DNA from 2 places in the Thiogranum longum genome. Region 2 is predicted to be linked to the other one. Evidence: predicted binding sites of a transcription regulator. Region 2 holds the regulator's gene; the other holds the start of a gene.
What was found. Region 2 encodes FNR, which switches genes on or off when oxygen is low (the NO sensors DNR and NnrR bind a similar motif). Its sites were predicted from a motif close to TTGATNTANATCAA; they were not measured.

Region 1 (9,055 bases), 820 kb from region 2:
ATAGTAGCTGCAGCCCCAGCAGGGTGACAGCTGCGCTGGCGGGGGGTGTTGCCAGCACCCTGCCACGCAGATCGTCGATTGTCTTGACAGGTGAATCTTCAGTCGTGACAAAAACAGCATTTATCGGCGTTGCGGAACGGACGAAAGATTCATAGCCGTTCTGGCGTGCCAGCCTGGCATAGGAAAATGGCTGCATGAACACAAGATCATAGGTTTGACGTGCCACCTCATCGTCGAATTCGGCAAAGCTTGGTCGGGTACGGAATTGCACAGGTCGTCTGATGGTTCTGGACAGGTCAATCGCTACCGGGACAAACAGGGTTTCAAGTTGTGTCGGTGGAAGGAACGGGAATACGCCAAACAACAGCGGCACCTCGTCGTTGGCTTGTGACATGCCATGCCAGCCCAGGCAGAGCAGCGCAAGGAGTGCTAGTGCAGGTCTGGCCGGGTGCATGCGCTAACCTTGTTTTTGTGGCAGTTGTCCAAGTATAGCGAAATGACAGCAGTTGTCAGCTTTTCAGCAGCACAAGCCCTGCCAGCGGGGGAATGTCGATAACAATTGAAACCGGCTGGTTCATCCAGGGTACAGATTCGCTTTGATAATCACTTTGTACCGGCATGTCGCTGCCGCTGTAGAAACCGGCATCTGAATTCAGCGCCAGGTGGTAGCTGCCATGTTCGGGTACGCCAAGCCGGAAACGCTGGTGCGGTACAGGGGTAAAGTTCATCAGGGCAATAGACAGTTGCCCATCGCTGCGCCGTGCATAACTGAGTAGGGAGCGGTCGGCGTCATTGCAGTCGATCCAGCGGAAACCCTCTGCCTCAAAATCGTATTGATGCAGCGCAGGTTCATAACGATGCAGCCGGTTGAGGTCACCGAGCAATTGCTTCAGGCCGGCGTGACGTTCATCTTCCATCAGGTGCCAGTCGAGCTCTGTATCGGCATTCCACTCGGCGTACTGGCCGAATTCGCTACCCATAAACAGCAGTTTTTTGCCGGGGTAGGTATACATAAAAGTATATAACAGTCGCAGGTTGGCAAAACGCTGCCAGCTGTCACCGGGCATCTTGTCCAGCATCGAGCCCTTGCCGTGCACCACTTCATCGTGAGAAAAAGGCAGGACGAAATTTTCGTTGAAGGCGTAAAGCAGACCGAAGGTCAGCTGGCTGTGGTGAAACTTGCGGTGCACCGGTTCCTTGCTCATGTACTGGAGCGTGTCGTGCATCCAGCCCATGTTCCACTTCATGCTGAAGCCGAGTCCACCGACATCCACCGGGCGTGTGACCTGTGGCCATGCGGTGGATTCTTCGGCGATAACCATGCTGCCCGGCGCTTCGCTGTGAGTGACTTCATTGAGGTGACGCAGGAAGTGTATTGCTTCAAGATTTTCGCGTCCGCCGTATTCGTTGGGTATCCAGTCACCAGGGTCGCGTGAGTAATCGAGGTACAGCATCGAGGCCACAGCATCGACGCGCAGTCCGTCGATATGCATTTCCTCCAGCCAGAAGATTGCGCTGGACAGTAAAAAGTTACGAACCTCGTTGCGGCCGTAGTTAAAAATCAGCGTGCCCCAGTCACGGTGTTCACCACGTCGCGGGTCTTCATGTTCGTACAAGGGGCTTCCATCGAAACGTGCCAGTGCCCAGTCGTCCTTGGGAAAGTGCCCGGGTGCCCAGTCGAGTAATACGCCTACCCCGTGCTGGTGACAGAAATCGACAAACCATCGGAAGTCATCGGCACTGCCAAAGCGACTGGTCGGCGCAAAGTAACCGGTTGTCTGGTAGCCCCAGGAGGCATCAAGGGGGTGTTCTGTTATCGGTAGCAGTTCGATGTGGGTAAAACCCAGTTCAGTGACCCAGCTGACCAGTCGTTCGGCAAGTTCACGGTAGTTGAGGAACTGACCTTGCTCATCGCGTTGCCAGGAACCCAGGTGAACTTCGTAAATCGACATGGGGGCATGCAGCCAGTCGAGTTCATGGCGGGCTTCCATCCAGGTCTGGTCCTGCCAGTGGTGCTGACCGGGACGCATGGCGAGGGAGGCATTACCGGGGCGCAATTCAAAGGCCTGGCCGTAGGGGTCGCACTTGACATGGATAGTGCCGTGTTCGCGATTGCGGATCTCAAACTTGTAGTGGCTGTGTGAACTGACTCCGGGGATGAACAGTTCCCAGATGCCACTGCCGCCACGTACCCGCATCGGGTGCCGGCGACCATCCCAGCGGTTCCAGTCGCCGACGACACTGATTCGTTCGGCGCCGGGCGCCCAGACAGCAAAGTGCACGCCATCGATGCCGTCAACTTCACGGAAGTGTGCTCCCAGGAAACGGTAGGCGTGCAGGTGGCGCCCTTCACCAAACCAGTGCAGGTCGAGGTCACCGATCAGGGCCGGGAAACAGTAGGGGTCATAGTCGGTCCACTCGACACCGTCGTTATCGGTCCAGGTCAGCTGGTAGTGTTCCGGCAGATTGCTGCCGTCACCACGCCATTCGAACAGGTCGGTACCTTCGATGCGTTGCAGGGGTGCGCCTGTCTCGGTCAGCCGAACCTGTGTACACCAGGGAATGAAAACACGAACCAGGGTTTGTCCGTCATCTTTATGACGTCCCAGCACCTCGAACGGATCATGGTGTCGCGCATCGATAATGCGTTGTAACGGGTCGGGCAGCGAGGGCCGGGTTGTGACCTTGCGACCTGTTCCCGACGCCATAGACTGAGTATCTCTGTTCATAAAACCTGTTTGGCTTTCCGTGGGCTGCTCAGATGGTACCATACACCTTGTTGTGTATTACCGGTTCGGAGGAATTTTATGGATGCAGTTTCCACGCCGCGTTTTGTCAGTCGACTGACGCGCGATACGCTGGCCCTTATTCTGGCCGGTGGCCGGGGCTCACGGCTCAAGCAGTTGACTTTGTGGCGCGCCAAACCGGCGGTCCCGTTCGGCGGCAAGTTTCGTATCATCGATTTCCCGCTTTCCAACTGCCTGAATTCCGGTATCAGACGTGTCGGTGTGCTGACCCAGTACAAGGCACATTCCCTGTTGCAGCATTTACAAAGGGGCTGGAGTTTCCTGCGCGGTGAGTTCGGTGAGTTTGTCGAGCTATTGCCGGCGCAGCAACGTATTGAATCGTCCTGGTACGCCGGTACGGCGGATGCCATTTACCAGAACCTTGACATTATTCGCAGCCACCACCCCGAGTACGTTCTTATCCTCGCGGGTGACCATATTTACAAAATGGACTATGGACCGATGATTGCCCAGCATGTCGAGAATTCGGCGGACATGACAGTGGGATGCCTTGAAGTCGACCTGGAAACAGCCACAGCTTTCGGCGTAATGACCGTTGACGAAGAAGGCAGGGTGCTCGGGTTTGATGAAAAGCCCGGGCAGCCGACCCACTTGCCCGGAGATCCCGGCAAGGCACTGGCATCGATGGGGATTTATGTGTTCAATACCGACTTTTTGTTCGAACAGCTTATCAAGGATGCTGACAAGCCCTATTCGAGCCATGATTTCGGACATGACATTATCCCGGACATCATCAGCAAGTACCGCGTGTTCAGCTACCCGTTCCGTGATGCGGAAAGCGGACGTCAGGCTTACTGGCGGGATGTTGGTACGGTGGATGCCTTCTGGGCTACCAACCTGGAGTTGATCGGCGTGACGCCGGAGCTGAATCTTTACGACAAGGACTGGCCGATCTGGACCTACCAGGAACAAATGCCACCCGCCAAGTTTGTCTTTGACGACGATGACCGTCGTGGCATGGCAGTGGACTCCATGGTGTCCGGGGGCTGTGTGATTTCCGGTGCGCAAGTACGCCACTCACTGCTGTTTTCAAATGTTCGCGTTGATTCCTTTTCGATACTGGAGCATGCCGTGGTGCTGCCGGATGTCCTTGTTGAGCGCAGCTGCCGTATTCGTAATGCTGTCATTGACAAGGGGTGCTGTATTCCGGAAGGTACCGTAATCGGGGAAGACCACGAAGCCGATGCGGAACGTTTCCACATTACACCCGGTGGCGTGGTGCTGGTAACGCCGGAGATGCTTGGCCAGGAACTGCATCATGTCCGTTAAAGAAGAACTGCGTGTTGTGCTGTGCTGGCATATGCACCAGCCCCAGTACTGTGACCTGATCAGTGGCGAATATAAATTGCCCTGGACCTACCTGCACGCCATCAAGGACTACGTCGATATGGCTGCACATATCGAGGCCGTTCCCGGGGCTAAAGCGGTAGTCAATTTTGCCCCTGTACTGCTGGAACAGCTGGATGATTATGTGGCGCAGGTAAGCGGTTACCTGCGTGACCACAAGGCTATCCGTGACCCGTTGCTGGCTGCGCTGGTGGCACCTGTACTACCGACACATATCCAGCAGCGTGCCGAGCTTGTCAATAATTGTCTGCGCGTCAACCGTATGCGAGTCATTGACCGCTTCCCCGCCTACAAACGTCTTGCAAGCCTGGCGGACCATTTCTCGAAACATTGCGATGATATGGTCTATGTTGGCGACCAGTTCCTCTCTGACCTGGTGTTCTGGTATCACCTCGGCTGGATTGCCGAGACGGTTCGCCGGGATGACATACGCATGCAGCGCTGGCAGGAACAGGGAAATAATTTCTCCCTGCATGATCGACGCGAACTACTTGTGCTGATTGGTGAATTACTGTCCGGTGTGATCGAACGCTATGCCCTGCTTGCCGATCGGGGCCAGGTAGAACTTTCGATGACACCCTATGCCCACCCGATCATACCGCTGCTTCTCGATATCAACAGTGCACGTGAGGCCATGCCAGACACCGAGCTGCCGGAACTCAGTGCCTACCCGGGTGGTGAGGAACGGGTCAACTGGCATATTCGTGAAGGCTTCAATGTCTTTGAACAGTATTTCCAGCGTAAACCCGTCGGTTGCTGGCCTTCGGAAGGCAGTGTCAGTGAGCCCACGCTGGCACTGCTGGAGAAACACGGCTTCCGCTGGGCAGCCAGCGGTGAAACCGTGTTGCGCAACAGCCTGCGTGAAAGTGACGGCGACAAGGCAGCAGGTGCTGCGGATGCCGTGCTCAAGGGCTACCGGGTCGGTACAGGCAAGCTGGCATGCTTCTTTCGTGACGATAATCTTTCCGACAAGATCGGTTTCGAGTATTCCACCTGGCACGCGGATGACGCTGTTGCCAATTTTGTTCATCACCTTGAAGAAATAGCCAAAGCCAATGCCGGGCGCAAGCTGGCGTTACCGATTATTCTCGATGGTGAAAACGCCTGGGAACACTTTCCGGAAAACGGGTACTACTTTTTACGGGGGTTGTACAAGGCGCTGGCGACGCATCCCACACTCAGTCTTTCGACTTTTGCTGAATGTCTCGATGATGATATAGAAATCGGTTCACTGTCAGAAATGGTGAGTGGTTCCTGGGTGTATGGTACCTTTTCCACCTGGATCGGTGACCCTGACAAGAATCGTGGCTGGGACATGCTGGGAGATGCCAAGCTCGCCTTCGACAAAGCCTGCGCCTCCGGAAATCTCGACAGCGAGCAGGTTGTTGCCGCTGAGCTTCAACTGGCGATTTGCGAGGGTTCTGACTGGTTCTGGTGGTTCGGTGACTACAACCCCGCTGACTCGGTCAGTGATTTTGAAAGCCTGTTTCGCTTGCATCTTTCCAACCTGTACCAGTTGATCGGGCAGGAGGCGCCGGAGTATCTCGCGCACGCCTTTGCACGTGGTACAGGTCAGCCTACTCTGGGTGGCGTCATGCGTCAGGGTCAGGCGCGTGACTGAACCGCAGGGAGGCGGTGAGTATGGATCCTTTTGATCGTCGGCGTGCCGGCATACTGCTGCACCCGACTTCGTTACCCGGCAGTGTCGGCAATGGTGAGCTCGGTATAGAGGCGTACCGTTTTATCGATTTTCTGGCAGATTGCCAGATTGGCCTGTGGCAAATGTTGCCGCTCGGCCCAACCCACAGTGATTTATCCCCCTACCAGTGCTTTTCAGTGCACGCCGGGAATACCCGGCTGATCAGCCTTCAGCGCCTGGTCGAGGCTGGCTGGCTCGATGATGCTGGCCTCGACCCAGAGCAGGATATTAGCGTTCAAAGAAAGACGCGTCTGACGGCAGCGTATAACGGCTTTATGCGCCATGCCGATAACGAAATAAGGACAGAGCTGGATGCTTTTATTGAACAGCATGCCAACTGGCTTGATGACTTTTCACTCTATCAGGCACTGCGTGATGATTTCAACGGCTGTGCCTGGTTCGACTGGCCAAAGCCCCTGCGAGACCGCGATCCAGGCGCAATGGAAGAAGCGCGCAGGCGACTTGCCAGCGCTATAGAACAGGTACAGTTTGAGCAGTTCCTGTTTTTCCGGCAGTGGATGGATTTACGCCACTATGCCAATGATCACGGTGTATTGTTGTTTGGTGATATCCCTATTTTCGTAGCTTACGACAGTGCCGACGTGTGGGCCAACCGGCAATGGTTTGTCCTGGATGAGCAGGGTGGACTGAAGGTGGTTGCCGGGGTGCCGCCAGATTATTTTTCCGAGACCGGCCAGCGCTGGGGGAACCCGCATTATAACTGGCAGGCGCTGGCTGATGACGGGTATCGCTGGTGGCTGGAGCGCATTCGTACCCAGCTTGAATTGTTCGACCTGATGCGCATCGATCACTTTCGCGGTTTCGAGGCCTACTGGGAGATCAATGCCGCTTCTGATACAGCCATTGACGGACGCTGGGTGGCCGGACCGGGCGCAGATTTTTTTGAAGCACTCAGGCAGGCATTTGGTAAGCTACCCCTGGTTGCCGAAGACCTGGGGGTCATTACGCCGGAAGTTACCGCGCTACGCAGACAGTTTGGTTTGCCGGGCATGAAGATCCTGCAATTTGCTTTTGATGGCTCATCGGATAACCCCTACCTGCCACATAACCACGAGCCTCTTTCGGTTGTGTATACCGGCACACATGATAACAACACGACGTTAGGCTGGTATGAAGAGCTGCCGGAAGAACAACGTGGTTTTGTGCGCCACTATCTCGACCTCGGGAGTGACAACATGCCCTGGCCACTGGTACGCACTGCGCTTGCCTCGGTAGCGCGACTGTCCGTGTTGCCCATGCAGGATGTACTTGCACTCGATGCTTCGCACCGTATGAATGTGCCGGGTATTGCCGATGGTAACTGGCAGTGGAGATTTGAATGGGAGCAGCTTTTGCCTGAATACGGTGAACGGTTAAGGGATTGGGTGCACCTGTACGGGCGGGCCTGATAGTAATTCTCGGCGGGTTTCTTGATAAAGGTCATATAAAGACGCGAAGAATTCTGTTTTCATGCCGACATATACAATCAAGTAAAGCTGTTATTGGCGGAATTCATGAATCTGTTTAGCCTCATCATCGCAGGTCTTTTTACAGTATTATCAGTAGCCTTTGTCGCGCTTCTGGCGCTGGCCATTACCCGTAATCTGCAAGTCGGCCAGCGTTACCGGCAGGCTATCGCCAGGCAGCTGTCAAAACTGCGTCTGGCCAGGATGCTGGGTATCCATCACATTGATCAGGACGCCTATTTGCATGCGCAATCTGTCCTGAGCATTCGCGACCAGATAAAACGCTGTTCCGAATGTTCCAGTACAGAAGACTGTGACAGGTTGTTGAACGAAGGTATGGGTGACGAGTCCGATTTTTGTGAAAATGACGAGGCACTCAGGAAAGTCCGGGACAAACTCGCCCCGGCACCCTGAATGGCCGGTGGTGCCTGTTTGACCAGCTAACAGGCTATAGCCAGATCATGCGGCCGGTTTCAAAACGGTGGCTCAGTAACGGATGGCACGGATAGATCCGGATCTGGAAGTGCTGCAGGCCTGGCAGCGGTGGTTCAAGATCGAGTATGAAGCGTGTTTCTCCGCTATCCATTTGCCCTTCAGCCGTGAAACCAAAATATTCTGTTGCGACAAATTCATGGTGTTCGTCTTCCTTGCCAATAAGACATTCGAGTCGTACGTCGTCGGGTGTAAGTTTCCCCAGTTGGGCGGCAACCTCGATACGGAAACGCTCGCCGGCCTTCACGGCACGCGGTGAATGATCAATACGTCGTAGCGATACCGACGACCAAAGCTGACTAATCCTGTCCTTCCAGGCCGCCAGTTCCCTTGCGCCACGCGAACGGTTCTTTGCCAGCGCGCGCCCCTGTCTGGTGGCAGGACTGTAAAACCCCTTGATGTAATCCATTACCATACGCTGTGAGTTGAACTGCGGAAGGGCGGATTTCATGGAGTTCTTGGACATACGCACCCAGCCTTCCGAGAAACCGTGGCCGTTACGGTCGTAGTACAGCGGGATGACCTGGTGTTCGAGGATATCCAGCAACTCGTTGGCTTCTTCCTGGTTACGGAAAGCGGCATCGTAGTGTTCGTCATGCGAAGTGATCGCCCAGCCGTTTTCGCCGTTATAGCCTTCGCCCCACCAGCCATCCAGTACGCTCAGGTTGATCACGCCGTTGAGGCCGGCTTTCTGGCCGGACGTGCCGCTGGCTTCCATCGGGTATTCCGGTGTGTTCAGCCAGACATCGACACCCGACACCAGACGGCGCGCCAGTGACAGATCATAGCCTTCCAGCAACAGGATCTTGCCGACAAACTCCGGCCGCCGGGAAAATTCATGAATCACCTGGATTAATTGCTGGCCGGGCAGGTCACTGGGGTGCGCCTTGCCGGCAAAAACCAGCATGACCGGGCGCCTGGGGTCATTGAGCAGACGTGCCAGTCGTTCCGGATCGGAGAACAACAAGGTGGCGCGTTTGTAGGTGGCGAAACGACGCGCAAAACCGATGGTCAGAATATCGGATTCGTGCGGGCTGAGCAGTTTGGTGATGCGATCGATGTGTGCTTCACCGCAGCGGTTGCGGCGACATTGCAATACCACGCGCCGGCGTACCTGGTTGAGGAGTTCCGATTTGAGCGACTGACGCAGGCTCCAGAAACTGTGATCCGGGATTTCATCAATGCGATCCCAGTATTCCTCGTTAAGCAATTCATTTCGCCATTCCATGCCAAAACGCATGTCA
Region 2 (9,055 bases):
ACAAGCTCGCTGGCGATTTCTGCATACTGCTCATCACCACTGACACTGACCCAGTCCTGCAGGCCTTTTGCTACCATTGCATAGTCCTGCACCGTACCGTCTGCCAGCACTTTTCCTGCATCCAGCGCACGCCCAAGCCGCTTGCCATCCCACAGTTTTGTTGCAAGGTAGCTTGCGAGCTGATCACCGGTCTCGCGATACGCCTCGCTGCCCCCCGCACCGACAGCATCGGCCAGCGCACTCAACGCCAGTCCATTCCATGCAGCCAGTCCCTTGTTATCTGCAGGCAAAGAACGTGCAGCGCGGGCCTTCAGCATCTTTTCACGTATTACTTCAAGGCGATGTTTTATGGCTCCCTCGGGCTGCCCGGTACGATGTGCTATTTCATCCATGGTCAATTGCCAGCGAGGCAACTTCCCCCATTCCGATTGGGCTGCTACAGCATCGAACCACGCTGTTTTTACCAGCGTTAATTCCTTATCCGTGAGAATCTTGCGAAGCGTTTCCTCGTCCCACAGGTAGTACGCACCTTCTCTACCCTGCGCATCAACTGCGGAAAAACTGCTGATAAAATGGTTATCACGCCACATCTCGCGCAACATAAAATCCAGAGTTTCAAACGCAGTAGCCCGGTAACGTGGCTCACTGAAAGCCGTCGCGGCCTGCAGATACAGAGAAGCCAGCTGGGCATTGTCATAGAGCATTTTTTCGTAATGCGGGGTTTGCCAGCCCGGGTCGACAACATAACGGAAAAACCCGCCGCCAATCAGATCGTGCATCCCCTGGCCGGCCATGTTATCGAGCGTTAATCGAAGGAACTCATCGAGATTTTTCCTGCCCTTTACCTGAACACGCACCTTCAACAGGGCTCTCATCTGCGGCGTCATGGGGAACTTGTTCTGTTCACCAAACCCACCGGACAACTCATCCATCAACTTGCCGGCCTGCTCAACAAACTTCGGAGCAACCGGGACTTCTGGACTGACCGGAACATCGGCTGGCTGCCGCATGCTGCGCCACTCATCAAGCGCATCCTGCGCCAGGCGTCGTAATTCATCCGGATCCGACTGCCAGCGATCCCTCAGTTGCGTCAACAGCGCAAGAAAACGATCTTTTGGCAAGTATGTTATTCCAACAACCGGGTAGCCTTCAGGGGTCAGGAATACATTTAACGGCCAACCGGCGCGCCCGCGCGTCAATTGCACGAACTCAATCAGGTGACTGTCGAGAGCCGGATTCAGTTCACGATCGACCTTGACCGGGATAAACCAGGTATTGAGGATTTTGGCCACTTCCGGGTCTCGATAGCTTTCACGCTGCATAACGTGACACCAGTGGCAGGAAAAATAGCCGCTGGAAATAAACAGGGGCCGGTTCAGCTTTTTTGCCAACTGAACGGCTTCCTCTCCCCAGCTCTGCCAGTGAACCGGGTCTTCTCCGTGCATGGCAAGATAGGGGGAGGGATGATCCTTGAGACGGTTGTCAAAATGAGGCCCGGCAGCAGCCATCAAAGATCCGGAAAAAATAACCAGCAAGAGACACAAAAACAATTTTTTCATGAGCGCCATCCTTGCAGGCAAACGTAAGTTCAGGCGTTGGTTGACTGTATTATTTTTCGTCGTTCTCGAAACGATCCATTTCCTTTTCAACTTCCTCATCATCCATTGGCGGCTCGTACTCTTCGTGTGAACGCTCCGGCCCTGGCTTGAATCGTTCTGACATGAATACGCCCACCTCGAACAATAACCACATGGGAACAGCCAGTAATGTTTGTGAAATGATATCCGGTGGCGTCAACAGCATCCCGAGAATGAAGGCTGCAACAATAATATAGGGCCGTTTTTCGCGAAGTGTTTTTGGTGTCACCACGCCACTCCACACCAGTAAAACGGTTGCGACCGGCACTTCAAAGGCCAGTCCGAAGGCAAAAAACAGGGTCAGGACAAAATCCAGGTAACGACTGATATCTGTCATCACCTCCACACCTTCAGGTGCCGCCTTGGTCAGAAACCCGAACACCAGGGGAAACACAACAAAGTACGCAAATGCCGCACCCAGGTAGAACAGCAACGTACTCGATACCATCAACGGCATCACACGCTGCTTTTCATGCTGGTACAGGCCCGGGGCGATAAAGGACCAGCCCTGGTAGAGGATATAGGGCATTGCGGCAAATAATGCGACAACCATGGCCAGCTTGAAGGGCGTAAAGAAGGGAGAGGCGACTTCTATCGCAATCAGTGAACTGTTTTCCGGCAGGTGCGCCGTCAACGGCCCGGCCAGTTGCGTGAACAGCCAGTTGGCAAAGGGCATGAGTCCGAGAAAAATGACGACCACGACCAGCACAACGCGCAACAAACGATCGCGCAGTTCTATAAGGTGAGCCACAAAGGGCAGCTCAGTCTCTTCCTCGGGTGGCGGGGGGTTATCCGTTTGTGTCATTCGACTTGTGCGTTACCGCAGCAGGTATCTCAGGTTCTGGAGGCACATCATCTTCACCCTGCGCTTCCAGTTGATCTTTCGTTTCCAGAATGGTTTGTTTGGTTTCTTCTATGATTTCGTACAGTGCTTCACTATTGGCCTGTTTAGCCAGTGCCTTCTTCAGTTCATCCGCGGCTATTTCGCGATCAATATCCGCTTTTACACCAGACACAAAACGCCGTGCCCGCCCGACCCAGTGTCCGGTGGTACGCGCCAGCCCCGGCAAGCGCTCCGGCCCAACGACCAGAAGCGCCACCACGCCGATTACTGCAAGTTCCCAGAAGCCAATATCGAACATACGCAGTCAAGACTGAATCAGGCTTTTTCCTGTTTCTTGGAAGTCACTTCGCCGTCAATCACACGATCTGCCTTCTGATCTTCAAGCTTTTCGCCACCGGCCGGCTCATCGTCTTCCTTCATGGCCTTGCGGAAGCCCTTGATGGCGCCACCCAGGTCACCACCTACGTTGCGCAGTCGCTTGGCGCCAAACAACACCAGCACAATCGCGAGAATGATCAACAGTTGCCAAATACTGATACCCATAATGTTCTCCTGGAACCCAATCAGGCCGGGACTGGCCTATTTCTGTTTTCTTGCTGCCTTCTCATCCAGACCCGACAGACCAAAGCGGCGCTCCAGCTCTTTCAGCACCTGATCGGGACCAAGCCCCTGGTGCGCCAGCAATACTAGGCTATGAAACCACAAATCCGCCATTTCATAAACCAACTGGTCGGCGTTACCGTCTTTTGCCGCAATGACGGTCTCGGTGGCTTCTTCACCGATTTTTTTCAGGATACTGTCAAGACCCTTGCTGTAAAGGCTTGCCACATAGGAAGAATCCGGCGCCGCCTGTTTACGCTTCTCCAGGATATCGGCCAGTTGGCGAAGAATTTCATCTGACATATCAGGATTTCCCGTAGATATCCGAGGGATCTTTCAATACCGGATCAACCGCTTTCCATTGTCCATTCTCTAGGCGCTGGTAAAAACAGCTGCGTCGCCCGGTATGACAGGCAATTCCACCCTTTTGTTCGATTTGCAGGTTGATCACATCATTATCGCAGTCCAGGCGAATTTCCTTTACCACCTGCTGGTGGCCGGATTCCTCGCCCTTGTGCCAGAGTTTCTTGCGCGAGCGTGACCAATACACGGCATGCCCGGTTTCTGCCGTCAGGCGTAGCGCCTCGGCATTCATCCACGCAAACATCAGCACCTTGCCATCCGCAGCATCCTGGGCGATGACCGGCACCAGCCCGTCCTCGGTCCACGCGATTGCATCCAGCCATTGTTCGGACATGCGATATTCTACCTGTATGAACTTGACGCAGCAGCGCCCGGATCCTTCCCTGTTTGCGCTAGAGGCGCATCTCGATACCACGCCGGACCATATACTGCTTGGCCTCGGTAATAGTGTATTCCCCGAAGTGAAAGATGCTTGCTGCCAATACAGCGTCGGCGTGCCCCTGCAATACACCTTCGGCAAGATGGTCCAGGTTCCCCACGCCACCGGAAGCAATGACAGGCACGTCGACGGCGTCACTGACAGCATGGGTAAGGGCGAGGTCAAAACCGTTTCTGGTGCCGTCACGATCCATACTGGTCAGCAAAATTTCTCCTGCGCCATAGCTGACCATACGCGACGCCCACTCAACCGCGTTGATGCCGGTCGGCTTGCGGCCACCGTGGGTAAAAATCTCCCAACGCGGCTCACCGGTCTGCGCATCATCCTCCACCCGCTTGGCATCGATCGCCACCACAATACACTGCGAACCAAACTGGTCAGCGGCCTGGCGCACAAAGTCAGGGTTGAATACAGCAGCCGTGTTAATGGCTATCTTGTCAGCGCCTGCATTGAGCATGCGGCGAATGTCTGCTGTCTCACGAATGCCACCGCCAACGGTCAGCGGTATAAAAACTTCGCCAGCCACCTTCTCGACCACGTGCACCATAGTATCGCGTTGTTCGTGGCTGGCGGTGATATCCAGGAAGGTAATTTCATCTGCACCTTCCTGATCGTAGCGTCGGGCGATCTCTACCGGGTCACCGGCATCACGGATATCAACAAACTGCACGCCCTTGACGACACGGCCGTTGTCCACGTCCAGGCAGGGAATAATGCGTTTTGCCAGTGCCACAATCAGTGCCCGGACTGCGTCACAGCGGCGCAGGAAGTAACACCTTTATTCAGCATAACCCTGCACTACCCGTCGACCAGCTTCTGCGCTTCAGCCAGGTCAACCGTACCTTCATACAGCGCCCGACCAATAATCGTACCCATAATGCCTTCATCTGCGACAGCCTGAATCGCCTTGATGTCATCGAGGTTACTGATGCCACCCGAAGCGATAACCGGGATACTGATTTCTGACGCCAGTTTCGCTGTCGCCTCGACATTAACCCCCTGCATCATGCCGTCACGACTGATATCGGTATACACAATGGCTTCCACGCCGTCACGTTCGAAATGTTGCGCCATGTCGATGACATCATGGTTGGAAAGTTTCGACCAGCCGTCGATGGCTACCTTGCCATTCTTTGCATCGAGGCCGACGATAATATGCCCGGGGAACTCCAGGCACAGATCATTAATAAAGTGTGGCGCACTGACGGCCTTGGTGCCGATAATGACGTATTGCACACCGGCGTCCAGGTATAATTGCACCGTGTCCTCGTCGCGAATGCCGCCGCCAACCTGAATTGGCACCTCGGGAAATGCCTCGGCAATGCGATGCACCACATCGGCATTGACTGGCTGACCGGCAAATGCACCGTTCAAATCAACCAGGTGCAAACGCTTCGCACCGGCATCAACCCAGCGCTTCGCCATGTCCAGCGGATCGTCCGCAAAAATTGTTTCATCTTCCATTCGACCCTGACGCAGACGTACGCACTTGCCATCCTTGAGGTCGATTGCCGGAATCAGCAACATGTTCCCACCCTCATATCATTGATAAACATCATACAAATCTAACTATCCCGCCCATCCCAGCGGCTGAAATTTCGTAGCAGCGTCAACCCGGCATGCTGACTCTTCTCCGGGTGGAACTGTACCGCAAACAGGTTTTCACGGGCCAGCGTACAGCAAAATTCACCACCATAATCCGCAACGCCTGCGCAGTCAGCGGACTCGGCAGGTATGGCATAGTAGCTGTGGACAAAATAGAAGCGGCTGTCCTGGTCAATATCCTGCCACAGCGGATGCGTCTGCTGGTGCACCTGGTTCCAGCCCATGTGTGGCACCTTGAGCTTTACGCCGTTGTCATTGAGCGAGTCGCTGAAACGTCGCACTTCGCCCTTGATCAGACCCAGGCAATCTATGCCGCCATTTTCTTCGCTGCGTTCCAGCATGGCCTGCATACCCAGGCAAATCCCCAGCAACGGCTTCCCGGAGGCCGCCACCTCACGGATCACCGGGTCAAGTCCGCGCCTCAGCAAAGATTCCATGCAGTGCCCGATTCCTCCAACACCGGGGAAAATGACCCGGTCAGCTGCCAGAATCTTCTCTGGCACGGAGGTGACGAGCACCCTGGTCTCTCCCGCGACATGCTCCACTGCCTTGGCAATGGAGTGCAGGTTACCCATTTCATAGTCAATGATAGCGATGCTGGACATGGCGGACAGATGCTTGCCGGCAGTGCGGCGGGATTTTCCCGGCTACAGGCTCCCTTTGGTGGAAGGCATTATACCCGCCATACGCGGGTCTGCCTCGGCCGCCATGCGTACGGCGCGCCCGAATGCCTTGAAGACCGTCTCGGCGATGTGGTGTGCATTGTCGCCACGCAGGCAATCAATGTGAACTGTTGCCTTGGCATGATTCACAAAGCCTTGAAAAAACTCATGAAAAAGATCCACGTCAAAATCACCGATACGGCCGCGCGCAAAATTGACGTGATAGTCCAGCCCCGGTCTACCGGAAAAATCAATGACCACGCGCGACAGGGCCTCGTCCAACGGTACGTACGCGTGCCCGTAACGACGAATCCCTTTTTTATCACCCAGGGCCTCATTAAAGGCCTGTCCCAGTGCAATTCCGATATCTTCCACAGTGTGGTGGGCATCGATGTGCAAATCCCCTTTTGCCTGTATGGCTATATCCAGCAGGCCGTGGCGGGAGATCTGGTCCAGCATGTGCTCCAGAAAGGGCACACCCGTATCAAATTCAGAATTGCCGGAGCCGTCCAGATCGAGCTTTACACCAATCTGTGTTTCCAGGGTATCGCGCTGAATCTGCGCTGTTCTCGCCGTCATGGTCAGGATTTCGTTACAGTTGATCGGATTGACCTGAATCCTATCTGAAATCGCACAGTTAGAGAACCATTCTTTACTCATATAATATAGTTGCCGACAGTGTGTCGTTTTGCACATAATGCGTACAAACCATCCAGCAGGTCGTGCCATGCCCACTCGAAAACAGGAAAAAGTCGTCTCCCTGAAAGAGATTACGGTTGCCTGCCAGGAATGCAGCCTGAATGAAATCTGCCTCCCTGTGGGTATTGATAAAAACGATATGGAGCAGCTGGATGCCATTATCGACCGCAAGCGGCCGCTGGCGCGTGGGGACCACCTGTTTAAAGTCGGTGATCGCTTTCGCGCGCTGTACGCCGTACGTTCCGGCTCACTGAAAACCTTCGCAACATCCGAGGATGGCCAGGAGCAGGTAATGGGTTTTCAACTACCCGGCGAACTGGTTGGACTGGACGCCATTGCCCACAACAATCACCCACTGACAGCCAGGGCCCTGGAAACCACCAGCGTCTGTGAAATCCCCTTTGATCAACTCGAAGCACTGAGCACTCAGCTACCCGACCTGCAACGCCAGATGTTACGCGTCATGAGTCAGGAAATTCATGATGACGAGCAAAGCATGCTGGCACTGGGCCAGCGCTCCGCTGAAGAAAGGCTTGCTGCCTTTCTCATCAGCCTGTCCAATCGCTACAGGCGACGCGGCTTTTCCTCCACCCAGTTCAACCTGACCATGTCACGCGGCGACATTGGAAACTACCTTGGACTGGCGCTGGAGACTGTCAGCCGATTGTTTACCCGCTTCCAGAACGAAGGCCTGCTGAAAGTCGAGCGCAGGCATATCGAACTTCTGGATCGTGATCGTCTGTGCCAGTTCTCATCTGCCAACTGCGACGCTGACAACCCTGTCTCCCGCACCTGATCCTCTCCCGCCACAGCCACGAAGTTAATGCTGTTTTGATCTGAATCAATGCCGCTCACCCGGCACTCACGCAAAGTACACCTCAACCCCGCATGTCTACAGAGGAGTACAACGATGGGTACCTTGAAGAACGCCATGATCGGTACAGTACTGGTCAGCAGTTTTGCTTCCATGCCACTCATGGCCTATGAAACCGGTGATTTTGTCGCCCGGGTCGGCTGGGCGCACCTGGCGCCGAATGATGATGCCGATGATTTTTCCGGACTCCCCGGCACCACTGTCAGTGTCGAGGATTCCGATACGCTCGGCGTCTCTTTCACTTACATGTTCACTGATAACCTTGGTGTAGGTCTGCTTGGTGTCTGGCCATTTACCGTCGATATCAAGGGTGACAAGGGTGCTCTGGCGGGTACAGGCAAGGTTGCCGACACCAAGGCATTACCTCCCACTGTCACGCTGCAGTATCACTTCAACTCCGGTTCCAACCTGCACCCTTACGTCGGCGCAGGCATCAACTACACTTATTTCTGGGATGAAAACACCAATGGCGCACTGAGTGGTACGCAGCTTGATCTCGATGACAGCTTCGGCCTTGCTGCTGAGGCCGGTCTGGATTACGACATCGGTAACGGCACCCTCATCAGCGCCCAGGTGTGGTATGCCAGGATTGGTACCACCGCGGATTCGTCTGCCGCCGGCAAGGCAGATGTTGATATCGATCCCTGGGTCTTCATGCTGGGTGTCGGCAAGAAGTTCTGAAGTAACAGCAGGCGTGGCGAAAACCGTCACGCCTGCTTTTGTCCAATCTTTCTCTCATAACAGGAAACGCCATGGACTCACAGACCACATACAACTACAAGGTTGTGCGCCAGTTTACCGTGATGACTATCGTATGGGGCATCGTCGGCATGCTGGTCGGCGTCTTTATCGCCGCCGAGCTGGTATGGCCGGAGTTAAGCTGGGATCTGCCCTGGTTAACCTTCAGCCGCCTGCGCCCACTGCATACCAATGCCGTCATTTTTGCTTTCGGTGGATCGGCGCTGTTTGCGACTTCATATTATGTCGTGCAGCGCACCTGCCAGACGCGGCTGTTCTCTGACAAGCTGGCAGCATTCACCTTCTGGGGGTGGACGCTGGTGATTGTTCTGGCTGCTATCACCCTGCCACTGGGTATCACCACCAGCAAGGAATACGCAGAACTGGAATGGCCCATTGATATTCTCATCACTGTGGTCTGGGTGTCATACGCCATCGTATTTTTCGGTACCATCATGAAACGCCGCGTCAAGCATATCTATGTGGCGAACTGGTTCTATGGTGCATTTATCCTGACCGTCGCAGTTCTGCACCTGGTCAACAGTGCCGAGATACCGGTAAGCCTGACCAAATCCTATTCGGTCTACCCGGGTG

Region 1: a site for FNR is predicted at 7,284-7,297, ahead of DFR30_RS10280 (DUF6455 family protein). Genes of this name have one in related genera too.

What each region holds. Positions count from the first base shown of each region.
Region 1 is NZ_SMFX01000001.1:2,080,514-2,089,568, reverse strand. Features, by position in the region: gene DFR30_RS10305 (phosphate/phosphite/phosphonate ABC transporter substrate-binding protein) at 1-454, opposite strand, end outside; gene glgB (1,4-alpha-glucan branching protein GlgB) at 510-2,729, opposite strand; gene glgC (glucose-1-phosphate adenylyltransferase) at 2,808-4,076, shown strand; gene DFR30_RS10290 (glycoside hydrolase family 57 protein) at 4,066-5,775, shown strand; gene malQ (4-alpha-glucanotransferase) at 5,796-7,262, shown strand; gene DFR30_RS10280 (DUF6455 family protein) at 7,368-7,733, shown strand; gene glgP (alpha-glucan family phosphorylase) at 7,768-9,055, opposite strand, start outside.
Region 2 is NZ_SMFX01000001.1:2,901,180-2,910,234, forward strand. Features, by position in the region: gene DFR30_RS14100 (thioredoxin domain-containing protein) at 1-1,559, opposite strand, end outside; gene tatC (twin-arginine translocase subunit TatC) at 1,609-2,442, opposite strand; gene tatB (Sec-independent protein translocase protein TatB) at 2,426-2,779, opposite strand; gene tatA (twin-arginine translocase TatA/TatE family subunit) at 2,797-3,024, opposite strand; gene DFR30_RS14120 (phosphoribosyl-ATP diphosphatase) at 3,061-3,384, opposite strand; gene hisI (phosphoribosyl-AMP cyclohydrolase) at 3,386-3,778, opposite strand; gene hisF (imidazole glycerol phosphate synthase subunit HisF) at 3,837-4,616, opposite strand; gene hisA (1-(5-phosphoribosyl)-5-[(5-phosphoribosylamino)methylideneamino]imidazole-4-carboxamide isomerase) at 4,682-5,410, opposite strand; gene hisH (imidazole glycerol phosphate synthase subunit HisH) at 5,449-6,093, opposite strand; gene hisB (imidazoleglycerol-phosphate dehydratase HisB) at 6,136-6,729, opposite strand; gene fnr (fumarate/nitrate reduction transcriptional regulator Fnr) at 6,878-7,645, shown strand; gene DFR30_RS14155 (OmpW/AlkL family protein) at 7,760-8,404, shown strand; gene ccoN (cytochrome-c oxidase, cbb3-type subunit I) at 8,476-9,055, shown strand, end outside.